One region of the Massilia sp. CCM 8734 genome, then DNA from elsewhere that is predicted to be linked to it. Evidence: predicted binding sites of a transcription regulator. Region 1 holds the regulator's gene; the other holds the start of a gene.
The links. The regulator FNR, encoded in region 1, switches genes on or off when oxygen is low (the NO sensors DNR and NnrR bind a similar motif). The targets are predictions, from matches to a motif close to TTGATNNNNATCAA.

Region 1 (14,620 bases):
CTGGGCGGCGGCACGCCGACCTACTTCACCGACGCGCAGATGGAAGAGCTGATGGACCACCTGCGCCGCTGGTTCCAGTTCGCGCCCGACGGCACCGGCGAATATTCGATCGAAATCGATCCGCGCACGGTCTCGCGCGAGCGTGTCCTGAGCCTGCGCCGCCAGGGTTTCAACCGCGTCAGCCTGGGCGTGCAGGATTACGACCCGGCGGTGCAGGCGGCGGTCAACCGCATCCAGCCCGAGGCCGAAACCCAGGCCATCATCGACGCCGCGCGCGAAGCGGGCTTCCGCTCGGTGAGCATCGACCTCATTTACGGCCTGCCCAAGCAGAACGTATTTACGATGGCGCAAACCATCGACAAGGTGATCAAGGCCGATCCGGACCGCATCGCCATCTATAACTATGCGCACATGCCGCACCTGTTCAAGCCGCAGCGCCGCATCAACGAAGCGGACATGCCGAGCGCCGACGAACGGCTCGACATGCTCGGCCTGGCGATCCGCAAGCTGGAGCAGGCCGGTTATGTGTACATCGGCATGGACCATTTCGCCAAGCCGGAAGACGACCTGGCCGTGGCCCAGCGCCAGGGCCGGCTGCACCGCAACTTCCAGGGCTATTCGACGCACGCCGAAATGGACCTGGTCTCGTGCGGGGTGTCGGCCATCAGCGCGGTGGCCGCCACCTACAGCCAGAACGTCAAGACGCTCGACGCCTATTACGACCTGATCGACAAGAACGAACTGCCGGTGGCGCGCGGGATCCGCCTGTCGATGGACGACGCCCTGCGCCGCACCATCATCCAGATGCTGATGTGCCACTTCGAGCTATCGATGCCGTCCATCGAGCAGGCCTACCCGATCGCGTTTTCGAGCTACTTTGCGGCCGAACTGGAACGCCTCAAGGTGCTCGAAGCCGACGGCCTGGTGACCATTGGCCCCGAGTGGCTGAGTGTGACGCCGAAAGGGCGCCTGCTGATCCGCAACGTGTGCATGGTGTTCGACCGGTTTCTGAGCCAGGCCGCCCCGGCGCCGCGCGGGTCGACCTCTTATTCGCGGACCATCTGACGGGACAGGGGTGAACGCAGTCAATCTGATTCCGGTGTTCGTGGTGGGCTTGCTCGGCAGCGTCCACTGCGTCGGCATGTGCGGCGGGATCGTCAGCGCCTTTTCGGCGGTGCCCCCGGCGCCGGTCGGCGCGCGTGCGTTTCCGGTGGCCGTCATGACCCAGCGCGCCGCCTTCGACGGCGGCGCGCGCGTGCTGGCGTATAACACCGGCCGCATCGCCAGCTACATGACGGCCGGCGCGCTGGCCGGAGGCCTGGCCGGCGGCGCGCGCACCCTCGCGGGCCTGACCGCCTGGCAGGCCGGCGGCTACTGGCTGGCCAACCTGATGCTGGTCATCCTCGGCCTGTACCTGATGGACGCCTGGCGCGGCCTCGCCAGGCTCGAATCGCTGGGACAGATTCTGTGGCAGCGCGCGCGGCCCCTGATGCGCTTCATCGTGCCGCTCGACAGCCCGCTCAAGATGCTGGCGTTGGGCGCGCTGTGGGGCTGGCTGCCGTGCGGAATGGTCTACAGCGTGCTGATGACCGCCATGTTCACCGGTTCGGGTGCCGACGGCGCGCTGGTGATGCTTGCCTTTGGCCTGGGCACCTTGCCGATGCTGCTGGCGATGGGCATGGCGGGCGCGCGTCTGCGCGCGGCCCTGCAACAGCGCGCCGTGCGCATCGGCGCCGGCCTGGTGGTGCTGGCCTTCGGCGTGCTCGGCCTGGTGCGCGCTGCCGGCGGCGGCCAGGCCGGCTGGCTCGACGCGCTGTGCATCACGGGCGGTGTGCATTGAGCGCGCAGCCGTTCGCCGCCGCCTGCTACCACTGCGGGCTGCCGGTCGCTCTTGGGACCACCTGGTCGGTGCGCATCGATGGCCAGGCGCGCCCGATGTGCTGCCCCGGCTGCGAAGCGGTCGCGCACGGCATCGTCGAAGCCGGCCTGGCCGATTACTACCGCACCCGCAGTGTGTTCGCCGACCGGGCCGAAGGCGTGGAGCTGGTGCCGCCCGAGCTGGCGCTGTACGACAGCGCCGTCGTGGCGACCCAGGGCGAACAGCGTGAAGGGGTGTACTCGCACGGCGTGTACTCGCTCGAGGGCATCCGCTGCGCCGCCTGCGTGTGGCTGATCGAACGGCGCCTGGCACGCCTGCCCGGCGTGCGCGAGGCCCAGGTCAACGTGGCCACCGAGCGCCTGCACATGACGTGGGACGCCGCCGCCTGCAAGCCGAGCGACATCGTCCAGGCCCTGCGCGGGATCGGCTACACCGCTTATCCTTACGAAGCGGCGCTGCATGGCGCCCAGATGGAAAAGAACCGCAAGAAGCAGTTCCGCCAGTTGTTCGTGGCCGGCTTGTCGATGATGCAGGTGATGATGTACGCGCTGCCGGCCTACATTGCCGACGACGGCACCATGGACGCGCCGATGGCCGCCCTGATGCAATGGGCTTCGCTGCTGCTGACCATTCCGGCGGTGCTGTACTCGGCCCAGCCGTTTTTCAAAGGGGCGTGGGCCAGCCTGCGCGCGCGCATGCCGGGCATGGACCTGCCGGTGGCGATCGGCATCGGCGCCGCCTTTGGCGCGAGCGTGCTGGCGACCCTGCGCGGCACGGGCGAGGTGTACTACGACTCGGTGACGATGTTCATCTTCCTGCTTCTGGCCAGCCGCTACCTCGAAATGATGGCGCGCCGCAAAGCGGCGCGCGCGCTGGAAGACTTGCAGCGCGCCTTGCCGGCGGCGGCCCAGCGCCTGGCCGATTGGCCAACATCGCGCCAGGCCACCATGGTCGCCGCCGCCAGCCTGGCCGAGGGCGACGTGATCCTGGTCGAGCCGGGCAGCGCGGTCGCGGCCGACGGCATCATCCTCGAAGGACACTCCGACGTCGACCTGGCGCTGTTGACGGGCGAAAGCCGCGCCCAGGCGCGCGTGCCGGGCGACGAGCTGCCCGGCGGCGCGATCAACACCACCCAGGCCATCGTGCTGCGCGTAACGCGCGTGGCCAGCGACAGCACGCTGGCGCGCCTGGTCAAGCTGGTCGAAAAAGCCGGCCAGGGCAAGCCGCGCATCGCCCAGTGGGCCGATCAGGTGGCCGCCTGGTTCGTGGTGGGCTTGCTGCTGCTGACGGTGGCGGTGTTCATCGGCTGGCAGATGGTCGAGCCAAGCCGCGCCTGGCAGGTGGCGATCGCGGTGCTGGTGGTGTCGTGCCCGTGCGCGCTGTCGCTGGCCACCCCGACCGCGCTGGCCGCCGCCACCGATGCGCTGGTGCGGCGCGGCGTGCTGGTGGTGCAGCCGCACGTGCTCGAAACGCTGCAACGCGCCACCCATATTGTGTTCGACAAGACCGGCACCCTGACCGAAGGGCGCCCGGTGCTGCGCCATGTGGAACCGCTGGCGACGCTGGACGCGGCGCGCTGCCTGCAACTGGCGGCGGCGCTGGAGGCGGGCAGCGCCCATCCGCTGGCGCTGGCGATCCGCACTGCCGCCCCAAGCGGCGCGCCGCACGCGACCGAGCTCCATAGCGAAGCCGGGCAGGGCGTGGAAGGCACGATCGACGGCGTGCGCTATCGCCTCGGGCGCGACGGCTACGCGGGCGCGGCGCCGGCCGCGCGCTGGCCCGATGTGAGTAATGTCTACCTCGGCGTCGACGGCGTCGTGCTGGCGCGCTTCGAACTGGCCGACGCCCTGCGCGCCGATGCGCCCGAGGTGGTGCGGCGCTTCAAGGCGCGTGGCCAGAGCGTCATTCTGTTAAGCGGCGACGACCAGAGCGTGGTCAGCCGCACCGGCGCGGCGCTCGGCATCGAGACCGCCATCGGCCAGCAGCTACCGGAGCAAAAGCTCGCTTATGTGCAGCAGCTGCAAGCGCAGGGCGCGGTGGTGGCGATGGTCGGCGACGGCATCAACGACGCCGCCGTGCTGCGCGCGGCCGATGTCTCGTTCGCCATGGGCGGCGGGGCCGCGCTGGCGCAGCTTTCGGCCGACTGCGTGCTGCTCTCAAACCGCTTGACGTCGCTCGACGACGCGGCACTCGGGGCGGCGCGCGCGCTGCGCATCATCCGCCAGAACCTGGCCTGGGCCAGCGTCTACAACTGCGTGGCGATTCCCGCGGCCGCCTTCGGGCTGATCAATCCGTGGCTGTCGGCGGCGGGCATGTCGCTCAGTTCCGCCGTGGTTGTCATTAACGCATTGCGCCTGCGGCGCGCCAGGACCGCATAATGGAATCGCTCTACCTGCTGGTCCCCCTGAGCGTGTTCATCGTCATCCTGGCGGCATGGGTGTTTTTCGGCGCGGCCGACAGCGGCCAGTTCGACGACCTCGATGGGCCCGGCATGCGCATCCTGCTCGACGACGAAGAGCTGCCGGCCGTATCAGAGACACCACAGACCTCATTGCGCAACGACAACGAGTGATTCCGGCGTTTTTGATTCACATCAAGGATTTTTGAGTCCCAGAAACTTACTCTTCTGCTGTCATCGTTGCATTCTCAGGAGAGCCTTTGTGGACAGAGCTTTAAGTTACAACAACAAGATCGTCAGATACTTTACGATCGCCACCGTCTTTTGGGGCGTTATCGGTATGCTGGTCGGCGTTTTCATCGCCGCGCAGCTGGCCTGGCCGGCCCTCAATTTCGACATCGCATGGTTAAGCTACGGGCGCCTGCGTCCGCTGCATACCAACGCGGTCATTTTCGCATTCGGCATCAACGGCCTGTTTGCAACCTCCTACTGGGTGGTGCAGCGCACCTGCCAGGTGCGCCTGTTCTCGGACGCGCTGGCCATGGTGACCTTTTGGGGCTGGCAGGCGATCCTGGTGCTGGCCACCATCACCTTGCCGATGGGTTTCACGCGCGGTAAGGAATACGCCGAGCTGGAATGGCCCATCGCGCTCTTGATCACGGTGGTCTGGGTGATCTACGCGATCGTCTTCTTCGGCACCATCGTCAAGCGCAAGGTCAAGCACATCTACGTCGCCAACTGGTTCTTCGGCGGTTACATCCTGGCCGTGGCGATCCTCCACATCGTCAACGGCGCGGTCATGCCGGCCTCGTTCTGGAAGTCGTACTCGGCCTACGCCGGGGTGCAGGACGCAATGATTCAATGGTGGTACGGCCACAATGCGGTCGGCTTCATCCTCACCGCCGGCTACCTCGGCATGGTGTATTACTTCATCCCGAAACAGGCCGAACGCCCTGTGTACTCGTATCGCCTCTCGATCGTCCACTTCTGGGCCCTGATCTTCACCTACATGTGGGCGGGACCGCACCACCTGCACTACACCGCGCTGCCTGACTGGACCCAGTCGATCGGCATGGTCTTCTCGCTGATCCTGCTGGCGCCATCGTGGGGCGGGATGATCAACGGGATCATGACCCTGTCGGGCGCATGGCACAAGCTGCGTTCGGACCCGATCCTCAAATTCCTGATCGTGTCGCTCTCGTTCTACGGTATCGCTACGTTTGAAGGCCCGATGATGTCGATCAAGACCATCAACGCGCTGTCGCACTACACCGACTGGACCGTCGCCCACGTGCATGCCGGCGCCCTGGGCTGGGTTGGATTCATCACCATGGGGTCGATCTACTACCTGATCCCGCGCCTGGCGGGCAAGAAGGAAATGTGGAGCGTGCGCCTGATCGATACCCACTTCTGGGTCGCGACCATCGGCATCGTGCTGTATATCGCTTCGATGTGGATCGCCGGCGTGATGCAGGGCCTGATGTGGCGCGCTGTTAACAGCGACGGCACCCTGACCTACACGTTTGTTGAAGGCGTCAAGGCAACCTACCCGTACTACGTGATCCGCGTCGGCGGCGGCCTGCTGTACCTGACCGGCATGCTGCTGATGGCCTTTAACACCTTCCAGACGATGCGCGGCACCGCCAGCGAAGATGCGCGCATTCCGACCCTTTTACCTGCACACGCCTGATTTCGGAGCTTGTAATGAAATTTTCACATGAGTCAATCGAGAAGAACCCGTGGCTGCTGATCGGACTGGTTTTGCTGGTCGTATCTTTCGGCGGCCTGGTGGAAATCGTTCCCCTGTTCTTCCAGAAGTCGACCACCGAGCCGGTGGCCGGCCTGAAGCCTTACTCGGCCCTGCGCCTGGTCGGACGCGACATCTACGTGCGGGAAGGTTGCTACAACTGCCACTCGCAGATGATCCGTCCGTTCCGCGCCGAGACCGAGCGCTATGGCCACTATTCGGTGGCCGGCGAATTCGTCTACGACCGTCCGTTCCAGTGGGGTTCCAAGCGCACCGGTCCCGACCTGGCGCGCGTCGGTGGCCGCTACAGCGATGAATGGCATCGCACCCACCTGGACAACCCGCGCGACGTGGTGCCGGAATCGAACATGCCCGGCTACCCGTGGCTGGCCAAAACCAAGCTCAATCCGGCCGAAGTGATTCCGAAAATGCGCGCCCTGCAGCGCCTGTCGACGCCGTACTCGGAAGAAGACATCGCCCAGGCACCGGCCGCGCTGGCCGACAAGACTGAACAGGATGCCCTGATCGCCTATTTGCAGGGCCTCGGCATCCAGATCAAAACCAGGAACTGACATGGCAATCGAACATATTTTTGACAGTGCGAGCAGCGTAATGACCGTCATCAGCTTCGCCACCTTCTGCGGCATTTTGCTGTGGACGTTTGTCCTCAAGGGCAACAAGGACTTCGAAACGCAGGCGGCGCTGCCGTTTGCGGACGATAACGAGGACAACACAGGGGAGAGCGGTCATGGCTGATTTCACCAGTGGTTTCTGGGACCTCTACATCATCATCATCACGATCCTGGCGATCGTCGGCTGCGGCGTGCTGCTGTGGTCGCAATCGACCCACACGGTCGAACCGGGCAGCGACGGCACCACCGGCCACGTGTGGGACGAAAACCTGACCGAACTCAATACCCCGCTGCCGCGCTGGTGGATGTGGCTGTTCTACATCACCATCGTGTTCGCGCTGGTGTACCTGGTGCTGTATCCGGGGCTGGGCAGCTACGCCGGCAAGTTGGGCTGGAAGTCGACCGGCGAATACCAGCAGGAGCTGGCCAAGGCCGATGCCGACTACGGCCCGCTGTTCGCCAAATACGCCAGCGAGGACCTCAAGGCCGTGGCGGCCGATCCGCAGGCGCATGCTATCGGCGAGCGCATGTTCCTGACCTACTGCGCGCAGTGCCACGGTTCCGATGCGCGCGGCAACAAGGGCTATCCCGACCTGACCGACAAGGACTGGCTGCACGGCGGCGAGCCCTCGGTGATCAAGGAAACCATCATGAAGGGCCGTAACGGCATGATGCCGCCGATGGGCGCGGCGGTCGGCTCCGAGTCCGATATCGAGAACGTGGCGCATTACGTCAAGAGCCTGTCGGGCTTGACGGCCGATCCGATCAAGGTTTCCTTCGGCAAGTCCAAGTTTGCCGCCTGCATCGCCTGCCACAGCGCCGGCGGGGTCGGCAACCAGGCACTGGGCGCGCCCAACCTGACCGACAAGGTCTGGCTGTACGGCGGCAGCGCCGAGACGATCATGGAAACGATCCGCAAGGGCCGCACCAACACCATGCCCGCCTTCCACGAATTCCTGGGCGAGTCGAAGGTGCACGTTCTGGCGGCGTATGTCTGGAGCCTGTCGAACGATCCGGCCAAGCCGCAAGTGGCGGAGGTAGCTGCCAAATGAACGAGGCCCCCACCAAGCCGGCGGTGATCCGGATGTATGCGGCGCGCGAGGAAATCTATCCGCGCGAAGCAAAAGGACGATACGCAAGCTTGCGCTGGGCCTGCGTGTGGATCACGCAGCTGGTCTTTTACGGCCTGCCGTGGATGAACTGGAACGGCCGCCAGGCCGTCCTGTTCGACCTCGGTGCGCGCAAGTTCTACATCTTCGGCATGGTGTTGTGGCCGCAGGACTTCATCTACCTGGCGGCGCTGTTGATCATCGCCGCCTACCTGCTGTTCCTCGTCACCGCGATCGCGGGACGGGTGTGGTGCGGCTTCGCCTGTCCGCAGACGGTCTACACCGAGATTTTCATGTGGATCGAGCGCAAGATCGAAGGCGCGCGCAGCGCCCGCATCCGCCTCGACCGCCAGCCCTGGACCGCCGACAAGCTGGCCAGGAAGACCGCCAAGCACCTGGCGTGGGGCGCGGTGGCGCTGTTTACGGGCTTTAGTTTCGTGGCCTATTTTGCGCCGGTGCGTTCGCTCCTGGCGAACATCGGCGCCTTTGCGCTGGGACCGTGGGAATGGTTCTGGATCGGCTTTTATGCGTTTGCCACTTACGGCAACGCCGGCTGGCTGCGCGAGCAGGTGTGCAAATATATGTGCCCGTATGCGCGCTTCCAGAGCGCCATGTTCGACAAGGACACCCTGATCGTCACCTACGATCAGGAACGGGGCGAACCGCGCGGCCCCATCAATCCCAAGGCCACGGCGGAAGAAGCGAAGAAAAAGGGCGACTGCATCGACTGCAATATGTGCGTGCAGGTGTGCCCGACCGGGATCGACATCCGCAAGGGCTTGCAGTACGAATGCATCGGCTGCGCCGCCTGCGTGGACGCCTGCAACGGCGTGATGGACAAGATCGACCTGCCGCGCGGGCTGATTCGCTACTCGACCGACAACGCGATGGACAACAAGTGGTCGGCCAAGCGCATCGGCCAGCGCATCCTGCGCACGCGCGTGCTGATTTATACCGGGCTGCTGGTGCTGATCGTGGCCGGTTTCGGCACCGCGCTGGCGCTGCGCACCCCGCTCAAGGTCGACGTGATCCGCGACCGCGGTTCGATGGGGCGCGAAGTGGGCGATGGCCTGATCGAAAACGTGTACCGCCTGCAGATCATGAATACGGCGGAAGAGGGGCATAGCTTCCGCATCAAGGTCTCGGGCCTCGATTCGGTGCGCCTGGCCACGCCGGACCAGACGGTGCTCGACGGCGCCAGCACGCGCGCGGTGCCGGTGCGGGTGCAGGTCGACCGGGGCGCGGCGGCCAAAGGCTCGAACCAGATCGAGTTCGAGATCACCGCGGTGGACGACCCGTCGCTCACGGTGCGTGAAAAAGCCGTGTTCATCGTGCCTAAATAATCGTGCCAAAATAAGCAAAAAAGGAGACTCGCATGCAAACCGCCTCACCCCTGACTCCCCCCGCCGGGCCGTGGTACAAGCACCGCTGGCCGTGGCTCCTGATGCTCGGTCCCGCCATCGTGGTGGTGGCCGGCGTCAATCTCGGCGTCGTGGCCTACCGCGGCCAGGACGCCATGGTGGTCGACGACTACTACAAGAAGGGCAAGGCCATCAACCAGGACTTGCGGCGCGACCGCGCGGCCAGCGCCATGCGCCTCGGTTTCGATGCGCGCTACGATCCGGCCACTGAAAAACTGGCCGGGATGTTGAGCAGCGGCGGGCAGCCTTTGAGCGCGCCATTCAGCATCCACCTGGCGCACGCCACCCAGCCTGAAAAGGATCGCAAGCTGGACGTGATCCCGGATGCGCAGGGGCGTTTTTCGGTGGCGCTGCCGCTGCTCGAACGGGCGCGCTGGCAGGTGGTGGTCGAAGGCGGCAAGCTTGACTGGCGCCTGGCTGCGGCCTGGCACTGGCCGCGCGAGCAGGCGTTGGCGATCAAGGCCGACGTGCAGCAACCAGCCAACTAAACGGGGGAGTGTCGATGCGTCTTGCGATGAAAGTACTGTGGCCCGCTTTCCTGGCGGCGATGCTGGCCGAAGGCTGTTTCTTTGCGCTGTTCGATCCGCGCGAAGAACTGCACCTGGGTGAATTGGCCTTGTCGCCGATGGCGGTGTACACGATCGGCTTTTTCTTCTTCTGGATCTTCTGCGCGCTGGCCAGCATGCTGACCTATTATCTGGTGGTGGTGCCGGACGATCCGCATCCGCCGTTTTAAGCGTTCGTCGTAAAAGGCCGACGCGCGTTTTTCAATGTGCTTTGATAGCCCGAGATGGCAGGGCAGGCATTTGTCGACCTGCGCTTTCCCGATATTTTACGATTGGCGTTAAACAGAACTTTTTCGATTCCAGTCCAAAACGTCAACGCGATTGGCATCCCATAGTGATTCGAGTGCGTTTCCAGCATCTTGACTCGCCAGATTTGCCTCTGCTGTCGAAATTGGAATGGCGATCAGAGGGAAAATGGTTCGGTCGCTCAATACGACTTTGGACATGCCGTCCCATTGATACGGGGCGGTAAAGTAAATATGACGGAGCGGAGTGCCGGGAAAGTACATCCCGCCAATTTCTTCGAAGACGGTCCCAGGTGAAACCCGCCATTGACTTTTTATGATATAAAAGGCGATTGTAGAGAGTAGATTAAGCCCTCGCGCGTCGTCCATGCGCGTGTCGATCAAGATTTCTGTGCGGATCTGGACGGCAGGATTTCTGCTCTGGTCAAGGTCCATCAGGCCGACCGTTGCGCCAACCAGGCCTCCTTCCGTCTGGCTCGAATAAATGGGGATGCTTGTGGTCCGTTCATCGTCGTCGTACTTGGTGACAGCGAACTCCCCCCCAATCTGGTGGCGAAGAAAACTTACCCAATCTTTGTGCGCTTGTGTTGTTGTCATTTCCAACTTCGTTGCGGTATCTGTTAATCGGGTTCTTAACGGGCTTCTGCCCGGGAGTGTTGGCAGCTTGTAGGCGACCGTGAGTGGCTCCCCTGCCTGCTCGGACATGTCTGCATCGGCACCCAAGGCGGTGCATCCTGCGCCGACGCGAACGGACTGTTTACAGCGCGTTCTGGAACTATACTGTCTGATAAATATAGCCAACCATGCCATGACGGGATACCCAGATGATGAAAACCGACATTCCAACTTCCAACAAGCAAGTTTTTTTGATCGGCATGCTGATCGCGTTGCCGCTCCTGCTGGCCACGTTCTTCTATTACCTGACTCCGCACCAAAAAGCGCCGGATGCCATGGAAACCGGTTTGGTCGGCGGCATACTGCTGGCATCGGGATTATTCGCCCTGGTTCTCTGCGCCAGCATGCTGATGCGTCACTCGGTCGAACTGGGCGCCGATGCCATTGTGGTCAGGCATGCCTTCTACACCTTCCGGCTGGCGCGCGCCGACATCCGGGCGCCCGCCATCGAGCGCCTGCCCGACGTGCGCAGCCTTGGCATCACAACCAAGCGCAACGGCATCGCTGGCTTCGGATTTTATTCGGGATGGTTCAACGCCAGCAAGGGCGAGCGGGTATTCATGGCGGTGTCCGGCGTACCGCTCGTGGTGTTGCGCTTTACCGGGCATCCAAAATGCTCGGTGCTGGCCATGAGCAGCAGTGGCAGCCTGGAAGCCGACCTTGCCACCTGGCTCGCGCAGGGATCAGCCGCGCTGGCGCGCGGCGGGCTGCCAGCCTGAGAGCCCCTTGCCGGGTGCCCCTGGCCGGGCGCCCCTGGCTCACGCCATCGGGCTGCACTGTTCGGTGCCGGCGGCCAGCGCCTTGAGCATGGCCGGGTCGAGCAAGGTCAGTTCGCGCTTGTCGACGCTGATCCAGCTCTGCTTTTTGAAGCGCGACAGCAGGCGGCTGATGCTTTCGATGGTCAACCCCAGGTAATTGCCGATATCTTCGCGCGACATGCGCAGCTGGAAGCTGGTGGCCGAGTAACCGCGCGCCGCATAACGCGCTGACAGGTTGACCAGGAATACGGCAAAGCGCTGCTCCGCCCGCATATTTCCCAGCAACAGCATGACATTCTGTTCACGCGTGATTTCCTGGCTCATGATGCGGTGGAAATGGCGCAGCAGGGTCGGCACTTCGCCAAACAATTCTTCCAGGCGCTCGAACGGGATTTCGCACACTTCGCTGTCTTCCAGCGCGACCGCGTCGCAATGGTGGCGGTCGCCGCTGATGGCGTCCATCCCCAGCAGTTCGCCCGCCATCTGGAAGCCGGTGATCTGCTGCTCGCCGTTGGCGTTGACCTGGTAGGTCTTGAAGTGGCCGAAGCGGATCGCGTACAGGTTGCGGAACGGCTCGTCCATCTGGTACAGGCGCTCGTCGCGCAGCACGCGGCGGCGCTTGCCGATAATGTTGTCGAGGCGACTGATGTCATCGTTTTCGAGTCCCATCGGCAGGCACAGCTGATGCATGCTGCATCCGGCGCAGCTGGCCTTGAGTGCGGCGACGTTGAGCATGGCTGCCGGAACGAAGGGGAGAGGCTGAGGCATAGGGTCTGACGGTTTGTGGCTTGAGCCGTATGATACCCCACGGCGACCCCGGCGCACGGGCGAATACCGGAACAGATGGGGCTGTTTCCCCGATACAGATGACTGTTTTTCCCGGCCGGGCATGCATTATGCAGATTTGCGTTGTGCATGTCCTAACAACGCGATCCATACCCCTGCGCATGGCGCGGCGCCGGCCTCAGCGCGGGCGGAAACGCACGTCGACCGTCGACACGTCGCCGCTGACCTTGGCTTTCTTCGGTTTCTTGGGTTTTTTCAGCACCTCGCCGGTGGTGTTGGTGAGCGGCACCCTGTGTTCCGGCGAGAAACCAGGCTCCTCGATGCGTTCCAGGGTTTGCTTCGTCAGAATTTCGATGGCGGCGAGCAATTGCACCTCGTCCGCGCAGACCAGCGAGACCGCTTCGCCCGAGGCCCCCGCGCGGCCGGTGCGGCCGGTGCGGTGGATGTAGTCTTCGGCCACGATCGGCAGGTCGAAATTGACCACCTGCGGCAAGTCGTCGATATCGAGCCCGCGCGCGGCCACGTCGGTCGCCACCAGGATCTTCGCTTCGCCGGCCTTGAAGCGCTCGAGCGCGCGCAGGCGCGCCGGCTGCGGCTTGTCGCCGTGAATCGAATCGGCCGCGACGCCCTGCGCCTGCAAGGTCTCGACCAGCTGGTCCACGCCCTTGCGCGTCTTGACGAACACCAGCACCTGGCCCCAACGGTGCTTGTTGAGCAGGTGCAAGAACAGTTCCGGCTTACGTTTTTTGTCGACCGGCACGACCCACTGGCGGATACGCTTGACGGTGCTGTTGCGCGGGCTGACCTCGATGCTCAAAGGGTCGCTCAGCAGCTTGCCGGCCAAAGCGCGGATCTCGTCCGAAAACGTGGCCGAAAACAGCAGGGTCTGGCGTTTTTTCGGCAGGGCGGCGAACACGGCGTCGAGTTCGCGCGAAAAACCCAGGTCGAGCATGCGGTCGGCTTCGTCGAGCACCAGGGTCTCGAGCTGGTCGAACTTGAGCGCGTTCTGGCGGTACAGGTCGAGCAGGCGGCCGGGAGTGGCCACCAGCACGTCGAGTCCCTTGCGCAGCTTCATCATCTGCGGATTGATGCTCACGCCGCCGTAGGCCACGTGGGTACGCAGCGGCAAGCCAGCCCCGTAGGCACGGAAACTCTCGTGCACCTGCTCGGCCAGTTCGCGCGTGGGCACCAGCACCAGCACGCGCACCGCATTGGCGCCGACCTGGCCCTGCAAGGTCAGGCGCTGCAACAGGGGCAGGGCGAAGCCGGCGGTCTTGCCGGTGCCGGTCTGGGCGGCGGCCATCATGTCGCGCCCGGCCAGCACGGCGGGAATGGCTTGCGCCTGCACTGGCGTGGGCGTGCGGTAACCGAGCGCGTCCAGCGTGCGCACGAGGGGATCGATCAGACCGAGGGAATCAAAAGACATGGGGAAGCGACCTTGCAGCGAAAGAACAAGGGCGTAGTTTACTCTGTCCGGCGCTTGCCGTGGCGCAAAAGCCTACCGGGTCAATGGCGCTGTCGCCACTTGGGGCTTGGTCGGTTCCGGCTTGTCGCCGCAGGCGGCCGTGGCCAGAACGAGCATGCAGCAGGCGGCCAGCGCCGCGAGCGAGTGAAAGCGTGGTTTCATGGTGCACTCCCTTGTAAAAAGGATATCCTACCCAAAACCACGCCCGCGCGGCGCGCTGTTCCTTACCTGGTGCCTGCCGGTCAGAAACGGTAGCTGATACCGGCGCGCAAGACCGGATAAACCTTGTAGGCCTCGACGTCGGCTTCCATCTTCACGCGCTCGGTGGCGACATCGCGCGCCAGGGTGGCGCAGGCGGCGGCCGCAGCGGTGCATTGCGAGTTCGTCAAGCGGCCCTTCGGGTGACCTTGCCACAGCGCGCCCAGATCGGCGCTGAGCTGCCACTTCTTGTCGGTGCTCAAGGCATTGCCCCAGCCCACGCCGACATACGGCGCGCCCTTGTTGTACTCGATCCCGCCGTTGAGGATGCCGACCTGGCTGGCGGCGTATTGCTTGCCGTTGATGTTGAAAAAGCCGTTCGAATCCTGGCGCGCCACCATGCTGATCTTGTTACCGTTGTACACCACGCCGCCGGTCAGGCGGAACGGGCTGTTATCGATCAAGTGCCAGTCGAACAGCACATCGATATTTTGCAGCTTGGCCTTCATCGTGTAGCTCAGGGTGCTGGCGGTATCGTTGTACTTGTGCTGGAAGTAGCTGGCGCCGAAACGGGCGTTCAGGGTTTTTTCCATTGGGAAAATCAGATGGGCGCCGACGCCCGTGGTGCCGACTTCGGCGGTAACGGCGACTTCGGCTTGCGCGCTGGCGGCGAGCAACAGGGCGGCGACCGCCATGACGGTATTCTTGATATACATGCAATGACCTTTGACGAATGACTGG
Region 2 (14,620 bases), on a different contig from region 1:
CGCCGCGTGCGAGGCGCCCCACTGGTCCAGTCCGGCGCGATGGCCTTGACCGTCTTGCCAGACGCTCGCGCCGCGCCGCGCCTCCACGGCGAAGGGCGGTTCCGGGGCCGCCAGATCGCCGCCCCAGGCGCCGGCGGCGCTGCCGGCCAGCGCGGCCGCCATGCACGCCGTTTGCAGGGTCCGGCGCCAGGATCGAAGCCAGTCGGGGCCGTGCTTGTGTTTGGACTGCATCATGCGTTCTCCGGATGGCGCAAGCGGTGATGAACCAGTGTCCCGAGTTAGAAATTCGTTGAATAAATATGGCGACAATCGCACCGATACTGCGTCACAAATGCTCGCCAGGCCTCGGCCTGTCTGCGCTTTGTTCCTTGTCTCGTTACGATTTCACCACATTTAATCATCAACGAATTTCTAACTCGGGACACTAGGGAATGGCGTCGCTTGCCTCGGCTAGCGTTTCGGCATCGCCGGCCGCATACGAGCGGATCAGCGGATGGGCGCGTTCCTGTGGGTGTTGCAACTCCCAATTGCCGTCCTCGATTCCCCGCACGATCAGGTGAATGACGGCGGCCTCCAGCGCTTCGCGCACGCACAGCTGGGCGGGTTCATTGCGGGTGATGCCGGCTTCAAATTGCACCAGGTCTTTAAAATTGACGAACTTGAAGACGCTGGGACGCACTTCGAAGGAGTAGATGCTCTTCGTGGTCGAGACGCTGTTCAACACTTTGCCGCTGCGAATGTCGATACTGCGCAGATTCAGGGTGACCTGATCGACCCGGTACTGGGTCGAGAGCCCCACACCGAGAAACACCGCGCCGGAGCCGCCGGTGCGCACATTGCTTTCGTACGCCGTCAGGCCGCCTTCGATAATGATCGACGCCGGCGTCAGTTGCGGGATCTGCACGGGGCGCTGATCCTTCTCCTGCGGCGCTTCGAGCGCCCGCACGATCTTTCTTTCGGTCAGCAGATTCTGCAGGTTTTCACGCTCGACCGGGGCGAACCAGCGCGAGTCCATCAGCGCTTTGACCAGAATCGAGGCCGCGCCCTGGGTCAGCGAGGTCGAAAACGAACTGTCGGGCGCCGGTTTGTATTGGCCGGTCTGGTCGCGGAAGCCGTACACGGCAACCGCGATCTTCCCTTTTGGCAGCGGAAGGCGGGCCAGGTCGCGCGTGATGCCGGTGCGCGGCGCCACTGTTGCGCTGGGGGCGCGGGTGGTGGCCGGGCTTGTCGTACAGCCGGCCGCGCCGGCGAGCAGGATGGCGCCGACAGCACCAAGCCCCAGCCTGGCCGCCCGGCGACCCGCCTGCATGCATGCTGTCGTCATTGCCCCCCCCCACCTGGAAGGTGGTGCTGGCGCCGCTCAGCTTGTCCGTGGTGGTGATGGTCAGCACGCCGCCGCCGCTGTCGGCAATGTCGATGCGAAAGTTGCCGGTCTCCACGCTGCCGGGACGCAGCTTGCCGCCGGAACCCATCACCCCCGATGTGGCGGCGGACGACAGTTGGCCCAGGATGGAGCGCTCCAGCATGTCGGTAAATTGCTGCAAGGGGGAGGCCCGGGCGGCGCCGGCTTGCACCGCCGCCGGGTCCTTGTGCTTGTTGGTGAGCTGGGCGGCACTGAGCAGGATCTGGCCGTTCAGCGCACTGCCGCCGAACGCGGGATTGACCGGGACATACACCATCTCGGTCGCGCCGGCATATTGTGCGCTCAGCTCCAGGCAGATGGCCGCGATCCATGGCGCGGCGTGTTTCAGGTGTCTCATGAGATGGGTCTCCGCTGCGTGTTCAGAATTCATCGGCTGCAAGGTCTTGTTCGCTGAAAAGAAGGCGTTGCACCAGTTGATTCGCCATGTGCTCGTAGACAATCTGCACCGCGTCGTCGCTGACCTGCTCGATGCCTGCGCGGCTGGCCGGCAGCTGGGCCTCGAACAAGGTGCGCTGCGCGTACTCGACCACGATGCGCCTGCCGCGCCGCGCCGACGGCCGTTCGAGCACCGTGATCGAGAAGAACTCGAGCGGGGGGCGGTCGCTCCACAAGGTAGTAAATTGCCTGTAGAAATCTTGTCCGGCAACCGAGGTGGTTTGATCGGTGACGATGCCGCCTGATCGGTCTGGCTCGGCGCCGCTTGCGCAGTGCGCCAGCGCCAGCTGGGTCAGGATAAAGCCTGTCGAGAGCATGCGCGAAAACGTCATTGGCATCCTTAAGGGGGCTGGCAATTGCATGGCGGGGACAAGGGGATGGCACCGATGACGTCGTGACCGCCGCCAGGGCTGTGCTTGCAGTAATCATGAGTTAATTCGCATAGGAAATTATTGTCTTCTATCAACTGCATCGCAGAAGATTTGCTTGTTGCAATATTCGCTCGTGCCAGCCGCTGCGGGCATGCGCACCGTACTGTTGCAGCTGAACAAAGTGTCGTCCCTGGCGCTGTTGGCTATTGCACCAGCGGCATGCCGGGCGCAAAATCGATCGCATCGCATCGCATCGCATCCACAAGGGAGACCTGGCAATGGCTAATTCAGTGCTGGCTGGCATGCTTGCAGCGGCGGTAGCGGCATCCCCGGCGCCACCGGCGACGCTGAAGGTGAGCGGAGGCAGTCTTGCCGGCCTGGTCATGGCCGATGGCAGCAGCATTTACTACGGCATCCCCTACGCGGCCGCGCCGGCGGGCGAGCGGCGCTGGAAACCGCCGGCCGAGCGCGCGCCATGGAGCGGCGTTCTCGACGCGCGCAAGCCGGCGTCCGCTTGCGTGCAGGAGAATGTCGGCTGGAATGGCGATTTTCTTGCCGGCGCCAGCGAAGATTGCCTGACGCTCTCGATCCGCGCGCCGGCCGCCGCCGGCAAAAGCAGGCTGCCGGTATTGGTCTATATCCACGGCGGTTCGAACTCCGCCGCCGGGGCGGGCAATATGGCGGAAGACGCCCTGCACAGGGAAGGCGTGCTGCTGGTCAGGATCCAATATCGGCTGGGCCTGTTCGGCTTCATGGGCCTGGATGCCTTGCGCGAGGAAAGTCCGAACAAGACGTCCGGCAACTATGCCCTGCTGGACCAGATTGCCGCGCTGAAGTGGGTCAAGGCCAATATTGCCGCTTTCGGCGGCGATCCCGGCAACATTACCATCAGCGGCAATTCGTCGGGCGCCTTCGATGCGCTGCTGCTGACCATCTCGCCGCTGGCGAAGGGCTTGTTTCAAAAAGCCATACTGCAAGCGGCGGCGCCGGGCGCGCCCATGACGGCGCAGCAGAACGAGGAGCTCGGCAAGGTGGTGCTGGAGCGGCTGAAGTTGCCGCCGGGCGCGGCCGGCCTGGCCCAGTTGCGGGCGCTGCCGGCCGACACGGTGATCAAGGCCGGGCTCAAGCTGCCGGTGCGCACGGGCATCGATCAGAGTTTTTTGTGGGAACAACAGGTCGTCGACGGCTACGTGTTGCCGTATGCCTATAACGAGGCGTATGCCAACGGCGCCGGTCGTGGCCTCGCCATCATCATCGGCAACAATCGCCAGGAGCTCGGGGCCGACCGCAAGCCGGACGTCGTCCCCGCCATGTTGGCGTCGGCATTCGGTGCGCAGGCGGGCGCCGCGCGCGCGCTCTACAGCGACGATGCGCGCCTGGGCAGCATGCCCACCCAGCTCCTGACCGATATGTGGTTTCGTTGCCCGGTCCATTGGCTGACCGGCCGCATGCTCAAGGCGACCCCGAAAGTGTGGCGTTACGAATTCGGTTTCGGCGTGCCCGGATCAGGCCGGCCGCCCGAACACACCAGCGAGATGCACTACGTGTATAACGCGGTGCCGGCGAGCGCCATCGACGCCGCCTGGCCGCCGCTGCAGCGTTACTGGGCCAATTTCATGCGCAAGGGAGATCCGAACGGCAGCGGCTTGCCGCCGTGGCCGGCCATGGGAGCGCGGGGGACGTATTTGTCGGTCGCACCGGAAGGCATCGGCACCGGGGAGGGGTTGCGCTCGGCGATCTGCGAGCTGATGTACAAGGAACGCGATTATCCGGCCTCGCCAGTGGCGCCCGGCTGATGCGTGGGGCCACTGGCGCAGCTTGGCCGCCTTATTCGAGGACGGCGCCGCTACCCTGAGGCAGCCGCTGGCGCGCCGGAACCTGGCTTGCGCCGGGAGCACGCGCGGCAAGCAGCCGCGCACGCCGTTTGCGCACCCAGATAATCACCCCGGTCACGCTCAGCATGGCCACCACCACGCCCAGGAACGACAGGACAATCCGGCCCGGCAGACCGGCGATGCGGCCCGAATGCAGGGGGAACTGGAGTTGCAGGAAGATATCGCCGGCACTGCCCGTGCCCGGCACGCGGTCGGCCACGAAGTTACCATCCTTGCCGTCGAAATACAGCCAGGAATTGCCCAGGCCGACATCGCCGTGATCGTTGCCCGGCTGGAAGAAGCCGACACCGTAGAGGCCGTAAGCGGAGGCGTAAAACACGCCGCCGACCGGTTCGGTCCAGCCGCGCTTGTTGCCTTCGGCGCGCGCCAGCGCCATCACCTGGTCGCGGCTGATGAGCGCCGGAATCGGTTTTTCCGGCGGGTTCATGGTGCGCGCGGCAAACGCATCCGGGCTGAGTGTGGAGACGGTCGAAAGCAGCGGGCGCACCACGCGGTCGGTCAGGTTCATCGACACCGAGGTGATGGCCAGCACCAGCAAGAGCAGCCAGGCCCACACGCCGCCGGAGCGGTGCAGGTCGAAGTTAAGCTTGGGGCCGCCTGCTTTCCAGCGGAAAGCGAAGGACTTGCGCCAGCTGCGGACGTTGGGAAACGACAAGTACAGGGCGATGAAGCAATCGAGCACCCATACCATGGCGATGATGCCCATGAGCCAGATGCCCAGTTCGATGCCCTTGACCTCGGGAATATGCATCGAATAATGCAGCTTGTACAGGAAGGGCAGCAGGTTTTCGCGCGCCAGCGAAATGTCGCCCCACTGGCGCCTGGCCTGGATCTTGCCGGTCACGGGATCGACGCCGATCTGGTTAAAGCCCAGTTCGTGCGGCTTGCCGGTGGCCGGATCGATCGTCCCTTCGACCGACATCATCGAGGTGTGGCCCGGCTCGACCTCGGTCATCACGTAGCCGATGCGCACGCGCGGATCAAGCGCTTCGATCGCCCGCGCCAGCTCGGCGCCGGGGATCTGGCGCTGGGCCGCCTGGCCGCTGTGGGCATGGAACAGGTCGGGATTGAGGGCCGCGTCAAGCTCGTGATCGAAGGAGATCAGGGCGCCCGTTGCACCGGAAATGAACAGGAAGATCGCCACGCCGAGTCCGAACCAGCGGTGCAGGATGACCAGTGCGGGGCGCATATCAGTATGTCCAGTTGAGGGTGGCGCTGGCGCTGCGTGGCGCCGCGTAGTACGCCTGGCTCCAGTACAGCGAGGTCAGGTACTTTTTGTCCGTCACGTTGTTCAGGTTCAGGGCCAGGGTCATGTTGCGGTTGATCTCATAGCGCGCCATCAGGCCCAGGGTGGCGTAGCTGTCCTGGCGCGTGACGATGCCCGGTTTCTGCTCGCGCTCGATGTCGCTCTGCCAGTTCAGGTTGGCGCCGATCTTGAGCTGGGGCACGGCCGGCAGGCGGTAGGTGCTCGCCATGCGCAGCAGGCGGCGCGGCACGTAGGTCTTGGTCTTCTTGCCCTCGCCATCTTCCACTTTCAGGTGGGTGTAGCCGACGCTGGCCAGCCAGCCCTTGGCCAGTTCGCCCGTCACTTCCAGCTCGGCGCCGGTCGATTCGGCATTGATGCCGCGATAGTAGGCCTTGCCGCCATTCATGTCGGCTTGCTCGGCGGTATTGTCCTGGCGTGCGCGGAAGAGGGCGCCGGAGTAGCTGGCCTTGCCACCGAACAGATCGCCCTTGAAGCCGGCCTCGGCGCTGCTACCCATGATCGGATCGAGGGCCACGCCATTGATGTCCTGCTCGCTTTGCGGGCTGAAAATTTCGGTGTAACTGGTGTACAGGCTCAGCTGCGGCGCCACGTCAAGCACCAGGCCCAGGTACGGCGAAGTCCGGCTGGCCGATTTCTGTTTGCTGCTGCCGTAAGACAGGCCGCTCGAATCGGCCTTGGCCGCGTTCAAGCCGGTGAGCAGCTTGACCTTGTCGGCCAGGGTAAAACGCGCCGCCGCGTACACGCTCTTGCGCACGTCCTGGTAGGTGCTGCCGTCGAAGCGCTCGTCGAATTCCGGCAGCGGATAGGCGCCGGTAAAGTCGGTGCTGGCGGTGAGCGGGGTGCCGCTGCCGCGGCCGTAGCCGGACAGGTCGTCCAGGCGCGAGCGCGACCAGCTGGCGCCGAAAGAAAGATCGTGCTGGCGGCCGGCCAGCTTGAACTGTCCGCTCGCGCCGATGTCGAACAAGCTCTGGCGATGGTCAGAGCGGTAGGCCGACGGGTACGAGAACAAGCCTGCGCCGGTGGCCTTGTCCGGCGTGCCGTACACATAGAACAATTTCGAGCGCGACGATTCCGTGTTGTGGCTCAAGGTCGACTTGAGCGCCCAGCCCTGGCCCAACTGATGGTTCAACTCGACAAAGCTGCCCTTGGTCGTGCTGTCCCAGAACGACCAGTCGGCCGAGGTGCTGGCGCCAGTCGGGTAGTTGGTGGGGCTGCCGTCGGTGAAATACAGGGGCAGGGCGCCCCACATGCCGCCGCGCGACTTGTTGTCTTGCCAGGTGTGGCCGATGCTGAGCAGGGTGTCGCTGCCCAGTTTGGCTTCGACGATGCCGTAGGCAACGTTCTTTTTCGTTTCGTAGCGATCGAGGTAGGAATCGCCCTGCTGGCTGGCGACCACCACGCGGCCCTTGACGCTGCCGCTGTCGTTCAGCGGGCTCGACACGTCGGCATCGATGCGGCGCGTGTTCCACGAGCTCACGGTCAGGCCGGCGTTGGCGGCAAAGGCGGCGCCGGGACGCTTGCGGATGAAGTTGACGGTGGCGGACGGGTTGCCGGTGGAGGCGGCCAGGCCGTTGGCGCCGCGCACGATGTCGACACGGTCGAACAGGGCGGTATCGAGGTTGCCCATCATGTTGCCGAATACCAGCGGGGTGCCGACACCGTCGACCTGGAAATTGATGATGTCGAAACCGCGTGCAACATAATAGGTGCGTTCGGTTTCGACTTTTTCGACGGTCACGCCGGTGGTGTTGGCGAGCACGTCGTTCACCGTGTCGAGACGGAAATCGTCCATGCGCGCGCGCGTGACGACCGAGACCGATTGCGGGGTTTCGCGCAGGGTCAGGTTGAGTTTGCTCGCACTGTCGCTCTCGCGCACCTTGTAGCTGCCATGCTCGTTCGCGCCGGTGATGGTGATGACCGGCAGCACGGTGGCCTCGGGAGCATCGGGCGCCTCGTCGGCGGCGCTGGCGGCGCCAGCATGGCCGAGCGCCACGGACAGGGCGAGGACCAGCGGACGCAGGCGTGGACAGGGAAAGGACGAGACAGACGTGTTGATACGGCGAGGCATGCAAAAACTCCTGAGGTGAGAAAGATCGTCACTGGCTTGGAGACTGCGCCTGGCTTGCGAACGATGGGTGCGGATGTGCTGCGGATACGGTGCGCTGTCGTCACGACAGATGCGAATGATTCTCATTTTATCAAAAACGCCATGAGGGCGCAAACGGCCTCGCGGCTTGCGTCTTTGTCATCATGAAACAACTGTTGCAAAATTGGCTGTTTGGAGCGGATTGGCTTGGCTGGACTGCCGTGCCGGGTTACGCTTCCTACTGAAGCGAACAATGCTGGCAAGTAAAGAAAACGGGAGGGTGACGGATGCGTTCTGGTGGACTGATGTTGGTGGCGCTACTGGCCTGTTCCGTTCCGGCGAGCGCATGTGATATACCGCCCGTCACCATTGCCGATTACGTTCATGGCGCGGCGAATGGCAGGGTTGTGTTCGTCGGCAGCGTGGTGTCGTCGGCAACGCAAAAAACGGGCGGCGTGGTGATCGAAGACGTAACCGTGCGCGTGGGCAGGGTGTTTGGAAACAGCAATCTCCCTCCGACCTTGCCAGTTCTAAACCGCATCACCGGTGGCATGAATCCCTGCGGGATCAGGGATTTTTCCGCCGGGACTGGAGACCAATGGCTGATTTTCGGCCAGCGAGACGCGGAGCGCGTCTATCCAAACCTTCACCTGAGCCGCAAATTGGTCAACGGACACATTGACCAGTCGCTCTTGCGGCAGATCACGCCCTCACTCCGGTCGGGAAAATGAGCGCGCTCGCGCGGCAGCTGTGCAGGGGCGCCTGCGCTGGCAAGCGCTCAATAATCGCAGCGGTAGAAATGCCCCATGATCGGCACCACGCGACCGGCGCAGTCGGAAAAGAGGGACAGGTCGCTGCTGGTCCACGCCGCGCTGTCCTTGGGCTCGGCGATGCGTCCGCTGGCGTCGTAGATCACGTAGGTGGTGTTGGTGTCGATCTTGCTCCAGTCATAGGCCAGCACCGGGCGCTTGCCGGGCGGATGGGTCACCAGTTTTTTATCGAAGCTTTGCCCTTCCGACATCAGTTGCACCACGTTCGAGGCGCGGCCGACGGTCGCTTGCAGCAATTCGGGTAGCGAGAACAGGGCCGCCAGCACGACGATATAGGTGGCCATGGATGCTGCGCGGCGCCATCGATGGTGCAGCAGGGCGCGTACCAGGCCGAACAGCGAACACAGGGCGCCGAACAGTGCGACCGGCAAGATCAGCATGCCCGCGAGGCCGGAAAACGGCACGACAAGGACAAAAGCGAGGAGCGAGGCGCCCAGCAGCCAGATTGGCCAACTGAAGTAGGCGTCGCGATGGTGGATGGGGCTTGCGTGTTTGCTGCCGTGCGCGATAGTTGACATGATCGTAATCTTTCGCAAGTGAACTGGCGACTTGTTTTTAGCGTCCTGGGCCAGTGGCGTGGCCTATATTGTCACTACCTTGCCGTTAGCGCAATTTGTTTTTGCTGTCGTGCGGCCCCGCCCCTATGCGGGACGGTCACGAAAATGAGAGGGCAAGACATTGTGGATGCGGGTCGCCGCGACCGCGGCTTGCCCTGCGGCTACACTTATCTGGTTCAAGCCCTGGGCCACGTCGCCGATGGCATACAGGCCCTCGACGCTGGTCTGCTGGTGGGCGTCGACCCGCAATTCCATGCAGGCCGAGGTATGCGCGCCGAGCGCCGCCGCCAGGTCGGAGCGCGCCGTTTCGCCCAGCATGGGATAGAGCACGTCGCACTGGTAGGACTCGCCGTCTTCCGTATGCATCACCGGCGTCATGCGCTCGCTCATGGTCACCCCGCGCAGCGGCGAGGTGAGGTAGCCGATGCCGGCGCTGGTGAGGCGCTCGCGGTCGGCCGGGTCGACCAGGGCGTCCTTGGTGCGCTCGAACAGCATCACGTCGGCCGAAAAGGTGCGCATGAACAGGGCGTGGCCGACCGGGTTGGTGGCGGACGTGACCACGGCAATTTTCTGGTCGAGCACATCGAAGCCATCGCACACCGGGCACAGCCTGACAGCGCCGCACGCCACCGCCTCGAGGAAGTTTTCGATCGGCATGCCGGTGTCGGCGATGCCGGTCGCCAGCAGCACCGTGCGGGCGCGGATTTCGCCGCCGTCGTACGCGGCCACGAAGCAGCCGTCTTCGCGGATCAGGCGGGTGACTTCGCCCTCGATCACGTCGCCATCGTAGCGTTTGAGCTGGGCACGCAGTTTGTCGAGCAATTCCTGGCCATGGATGCCGTCCGGGAAGCCCGGATAATTATGCGTGACGGGAATCCAGCCCAGCCGGCTGTTGCCTTTGTCGACCAGGATGACGTTACGGCGAAAGCGGCGCAGGTAAATCGCCGCCGTCAGCCCGCCGGGGCCGCCGCCAATGATCAGGGTATCGTGGATGACGGGGGAGGGAATGTAGGGAATCATGGGCGCATTATCGAAAATGGCCGCACAAACCGGCATCGGTGCGACTCCCGCTGATGGGTAAGACAGGGCTTACACCATCGTTTGCCGGGCACACTTACTTAGAGCCTATTCTTGTAGGCAAGGCGCCGCTTGCTGCCGGCCCCTCGGAAGCGGGGACGGCGTTGCTCGTCGTAGCATGGCTAGCCATGCGTCCTCCTCCCGCCTTGTCCGCGCTCCCGCTGGACCGGCATCCAGCTACGCTCCCTACAAGAATAGGCTCTTAGTCGTGCGCCTCCGGTTGCAGGGTCACGTGGTCGATACCGTGCCTGGCGAGCAGCATCTCCTTGACCGTGGACAGCACTTCCGGCCAGTCGCGCAGGTTGCCGATGCGCAGGTGCCCGATCAGGGCTGGCTGGCCGGGCGACATGTCCCACACATGCAGGTCGTGCACCGACAGCACGCCCGGCACGGCGGCGAGGTCGGCGCCCACTTGCAGGTAGTCGATCTGGTGCGGCACGCCTTCCATCAGCGCGTGGTAGGAGTCGCGCAGCACGCCGATGGTGGACTGCAATATCAACACCGATACAAACAGCGACAGGAGCGGGTCGATCGGCATCCAGCCGGTGAAGTAAATCACGGCGCCGGCGGCAATCGCCGCGATCGAGCCGAGAATGTCGCCCATCACATGCACCAGCGCGGCGCGGGTGTTGATGCTTTCCTGGTCGCGCGAGAGCAGCCAGGCCACCAGCAGGTTGACGGCCAGGCCGATCACGGCGACCACGAACACGGCGCCGCCCTCGACCTGCTGCGGGCTGCGGAAGCGGTGCAGCGCTTCGAACACGATCCAGCCGACCACGGCCAGCATGGCGAGTGCGTTGACGAAGGCGGCCAGCGCTTCGGCGCGGCCGAAGCCGAACGAGTGGCGCGCCGAGGGCGGGCGCTTGGCGATCAGTTGCGCCAGCAGCGCCAGGCCGAGCGCGGCGCCGTCGGTGACCATGTGGCCGGCGTCGGAGATCAGGGCCAGCGAATTGGAGATGAAGCCGGTCAGCACTTCGATCACGGCGAACACCAGGGTCAGGCAGAGGGCGAAGGCGAGCGCGCCTTGGCTGCGGCCGACGCTGACGTGGGTATGTTTGGCGTCGCCCTTGTGATGGGCGTGCAGATGGGCGGAGGAGGGGGTGGGTTTGGCGTGCATGGCAGGAGTGTAATAGAAAACGCCAGCGCATTTCCCTGCCGTCAGGCGGGGTACTTCGAGGCGCTTGAACATCGTGGTTAAAAAGCGCTTGTCATTCGGGGAATGGCTCTCTATAATGCTGGTCTTCGGGCGGTTAGTTCAGCTGGTTAGAATACTTGGTCGACATCCAAGGGGTCGGGGATTCGAATTCCTCACCGCCCACCAGTTTTTGCAGTATCGTAGTGGAAGTAGTGGTAAAGCGCAGTACCGGCAGAGTTGTTCCAGCAACGCTCATGCTATATCAGGGCGGTTAGTTCAGCTGGTTAGAATACTTGGTCGACATCCAAGGGGTCGGGGATTCGAATTCCTCACCGCCCACCAGAACATGCAGTACTGAGTAAGAGAGAGAAAGGCACCATGGTTATGGCACCGCGAACTACGACGGAGTTATTCCAGCGACGCTAGTCGAGGTGCTTCCTTTTGCTTACTCAAAATGAAAAACGCGGCTAGTCCGCGTTTTTTTTCGTCCGCATTTTTGCGCACCCCTTTGTTTATACTTCTATTTGTCATTCCCTATCAGTTTCGTTCAGGAGAACAGCATGGTTTCAGTCCGCCTTCCCGATGGTTCAGAGCGCCAGTTTGATGGCCCAGTCACCGTAGCCCAGGTTGCAGCGAGCATCGGTACAGGCCTGGCCAAAGCGGCGCTGGCCGGCAAAGTCGACGGCAAAGTCGTCGATACCTCCTTCCTGATCGAGCAAAACGCCGATCTGGCCATCATCACCGATAAAGATCCCGAAGGCCTAGACGTGATCCGTCACTCCACCGCCCACTTGCTGGCCTACGCGGTCAAGGAACTGTATCCGGAAGCCCAGGTCACCATCGGCCCGGTGATCGAGAATGGTTTCTTCTACGATTTCGCCTACAAGCGCCCGTTCACGCCGGAAGACCTGGTCGCGATCGAAAAGAAAATGGCCGAACTGGTCAAGAAGGATGAAAAAGTCACGCGCACCGTGTTGCCGCGCGACGAGGCTGTCGCCTATTTCAAATCCATCGGCGAAGCCTATAAAGCCGAAATCATCGCCTCGATTCCGGCCGGTGAAGACGTGTCGCTGTACGCCGAAGGCGGTTTTACCGACCTGTGCCGCGGCCCGCACGTGCCCAACACGGGCAAGCTGAAAGTATTCAAGCTGATGAAGGTGGCGGGCGCCTACTGGCGCGGCGACTCCAAGAATGAAATGCTGCAGCGTATCTACGGCACCGCCTGGCTCAAGAAAGAAGACCAGGAACTGTACCTGCACAACCTGGAAGAAGCGGAAAAGCGCGACCACCGCAAGCTGGGCAAGGCGCTTGACTTCTTCCACTTCCAGGATGAAGCGCCAGGCTTGATCTTCTGGCATCCGAAGGGCTGGACCATCTGGCAACAGGTTGAGCAATACATGCGCAATGTGTATCAGGTCAACGGCTACCAGGAAGTGAAAGCGCCGCAGATCCTCGATCGCGGCCTGTGGGAAAAGACGGGTCACTGGGACAACTATCGCGAAAACATGTTCGTCACCGAGTCGGAAAACCGCTCGTACGCACTGAAGCCGATGAATTGCCCTGGCCACATCCAGATTTTCAATTCCGGCATGAAGAGCTACCGCGACCTGCCGCTGCGCTACGGCGAATTCGGCCAGTGCCACCGCAACGAGCCGTCCGGCGCGCTGCACGGCATGATGCGCGTGCGCGGCTTTACCCAGGATGACGGCCACATTTTCTGTACCGATGAGCAGATTCCGGGCGAAGTCGCCGCTTTCCACGCGCAGGCGATGGAAGTCTATACCGCCTTCGGCTTCGAGAACATCGACGTCAAGCTGGCCCTGCGTCCGGACAGCCGTATCGGCAGCGAGGAAAGCTGGGACATCGCCGAGGAAGCGTTGCGCAGCGCGCTGCGCGCCTGCAAGGTGGAATGGACCGAGCTGCCGGGCGAGGGCGCGTTCTACGGTCCGAAGATCGAGTACCACCTGAAAGACAGCCTGGGCCGCGCATGGCAGGTCGGCACCGTGCAGATCGACCCGTCGATGCCGGGCCGCCTGGGCGCCGAGTACACCGCGCCGGACAACACCAAAAAGGTGCCGGTCATGCTGCACCGCGCGATCGTCGGTTCGCTCGAGCGTTTCATCGGCATCCTGATCGAAAACTACGCCGGCGCGATGCCGCTCTGGTTGTCGCCGGTGCAAGTATCGGTGCTCAATATTTCGGATGCGCAAGCTGACTACACCCAGGAAATCGCAACGAAGTTGCGCAAACTCGGGTACCGCGTTCACGCTGATTTGCGCAACGAGAAAATTACGTTTAAAATACGTGAACATTCCGTCCAAAAAGTACCGTACATCCTCGTGATCGGTGACAAAGAGCGGGATGCCAACACTGTGGCCGTGCGAGCTCGTGGCAATGTCGACTTGGGAGTCATGTCCCTCGATGCCCTGGTGGAGCGCCTCAAACACGAGGTCGATTCCAAAGCTTGACGAGTTAAATCTCGACGCGGCTAATTCATCAGATTTTAAAAGGAAACAACATAGCTACTGACAAGTCGCATCGCATCAATGGCGAAATCACCGCCCCCGAAATGCGTTTATCCGGGGTGGAAAACGAGCCGCTTGGCATTGTGAGCCTGGCTGAGGCTTTTCGTCTGGCCGAAGAAGCGAACGTAGATCTGGTGGAAATTGCGCCGACCGCGCAACCACCGGTATGCCGTCTGATGGACTACGGCAAGTTCAAATATTCGGAGCAGAAGAAGGCGCACGAAGCCAAATTGAAGCAAAAGATCATCCTCGTGAAGGAAGTCAAATTCCGTCCGGGTACTGATGATGGCGATTACAATATCAAGCTGAAAAACCTGATGAAGTTCCTCGATGAGGGTGACAAAACCAAGATCACGCTGCGTTTCCGCGGTCGTGAGATGGCTCACCAGGACATCGGCTTCCGCATGCTGGAACGTTTGAAGGCCGATCTTGAGCCGTATGGCCAGGTCGAGCAGTTCCCGAAGATGGAAGGTCGTCAGATGATCATGATCCTCTCGCCGAAGAAGAAGAAATAAGCAAAGAACGGGCTGCCCAGGCAGCTTGTGCAAAGAAGCGCCCCGCCACGCAAGTGCCAGGGGCGCTTTGTTTTGTGGGCTTGCTGGGGTGAATGGCGCCTTGCCGCTCCTCCAGGCCAAGGCGGCTTTAAGCGCTGCGCTGACCCAAACACCGTCTTCCCCGCGCAGGCGGGGATCCCATTCCGTGGCGTAGCAGCGAACTTGGATTCCCGCCTGCGCGGGAATGACGGTGCTGGAGGTGGTGGTCGCTGAACGCGTCCCTTTTGAGGCAGCCTCCTGCGCGGGAATGGCGGATAAAAGAGCGGTGCTTGCCTAAAGCCGCTTCGGAGCGCAACCGTATGCCGAAAAACTTCCTTCGCCAAGCTTGCATTTGACCCTAACTTCTGTGTTATGATCTTCGGCTTCCTCCTTCACTGGCGGAAGACAATGTGAAAGCAGGCATCTAAGTGCAGCACAGCGTTGCCACCTGCAATCCTATAATGGAGCTGTCCGGAAGGACAGAAC

Region 2: the regulator FNR is predicted to act here: its motif matches at 2,311-2,324, upstream of F2P46_RS15115 (CsgE family curli-type amyloid fiber assembly protein).

Annotation. Positions count from the first base shown of each region.
Region 1 covers NZ_WHJI01000018.1:7,048-21,667, reverse strand. The annotation lists gene hemN (oxygen-independent coproporphyrinogen III oxidase) at 1-1,065, shown strand, start outside; gene F2P46_RS17710 (sulfite exporter TauE/SafE family protein) at 1,076-1,840, shown strand; gene F2P46_RS17705 (heavy metal translocating P-type ATPase) at 1,837-4,257, shown strand; gene ccoS (cbb3-type cytochrome oxidase assembly protein CcoS) at 4,257-4,451, shown strand; gene ccoN (cytochrome-c oxidase, cbb3-type subunit I) at 4,540-5,967, shown strand; gene ccoO (cytochrome-c oxidase, cbb3-type subunit II) at 5,982-6,596, shown strand; gene F2P46_RS17685 (cbb3-type cytochrome c oxidase subunit 3) at 6,598-6,780, shown strand; gene ccoP (cytochrome-c oxidase, cbb3-type subunit III) at 6,773-7,708, shown strand; gene ccoG (cytochrome c oxidase accessory protein CcoG) at 7,705-9,108, shown strand; gene F2P46_RS17670 (FixH family protein) at 9,141-9,674, shown strand; gene F2P46_RS17665 (hypothetical protein) at 9,701-9,922, shown strand; gene F2P46_RS17660 (suppressor of fused domain protein) at 10,031-10,594, opposite strand; gene F2P46_RS17655 (hypothetical protein) at 10,864-11,391, shown strand; gene fnr (fumarate/nitrate reduction transcriptional regulator Fnr) at 11,431-12,198, opposite strand; gene F2P46_RS17645 (DEAD/DEAH box helicase) at 12,395-13,642, opposite strand; gene F2P46_RS38275 (hypothetical protein) at 13,715-13,843, opposite strand; gene F2P46_RS17640 (hypothetical protein) at 13,924-14,595, opposite strand.
Region 2 covers NZ_WHJI01000014.1:93,050-107,669, forward strand. The annotation lists gene F2P46_RS15100 (hypothetical protein) at 1-234, opposite strand, end outside; gene F2P46_RS15105 (CsgG/HfaB family protein) at 425-1,324, opposite strand; partial or broken gene F2P46_RS15110 (curli assembly protein CsgF) at 1,347-1,793, opposite strand; gene F2P46_RS15115 (CsgE family curli-type amyloid fiber assembly protein) at 1,783-2,190, opposite strand; gene F2P46_RS15120 (carboxylesterase/lipase family protein) at 2,508-4,025, shown strand; gene F2P46_RS15125 (PepSY-associated TM helix domain-containing protein) at 4,057-5,313, opposite strand; gene F2P46_RS15130 (TonB-dependent siderophore receptor) at 5,315-7,459, opposite strand; gene F2P46_RS15135 (hypothetical protein) at 7,783-8,208, shown strand; gene F2P46_RS15140 (hypothetical protein) at 8,256-8,825, opposite strand; gene F2P46_RS15145 (NAD(P)/FAD-dependent oxidoreductase) at 8,949-9,884, opposite strand; gene F2P46_RS15150 (cation diffusion facilitator family transporter) at 10,144-11,058, opposite strand; tRNA gene F2P46_RS15155 (tRNA-Val) at 11,186-11,262, shown strand; tRNA gene F2P46_RS15160 (tRNA-Val) at 11,342-11,418, shown strand; gene thrS (threonine--tRNA ligase) at 11,637-13,544, shown strand; gene infC (translation initiation factor IF-3) at 13,577-14,116, shown strand.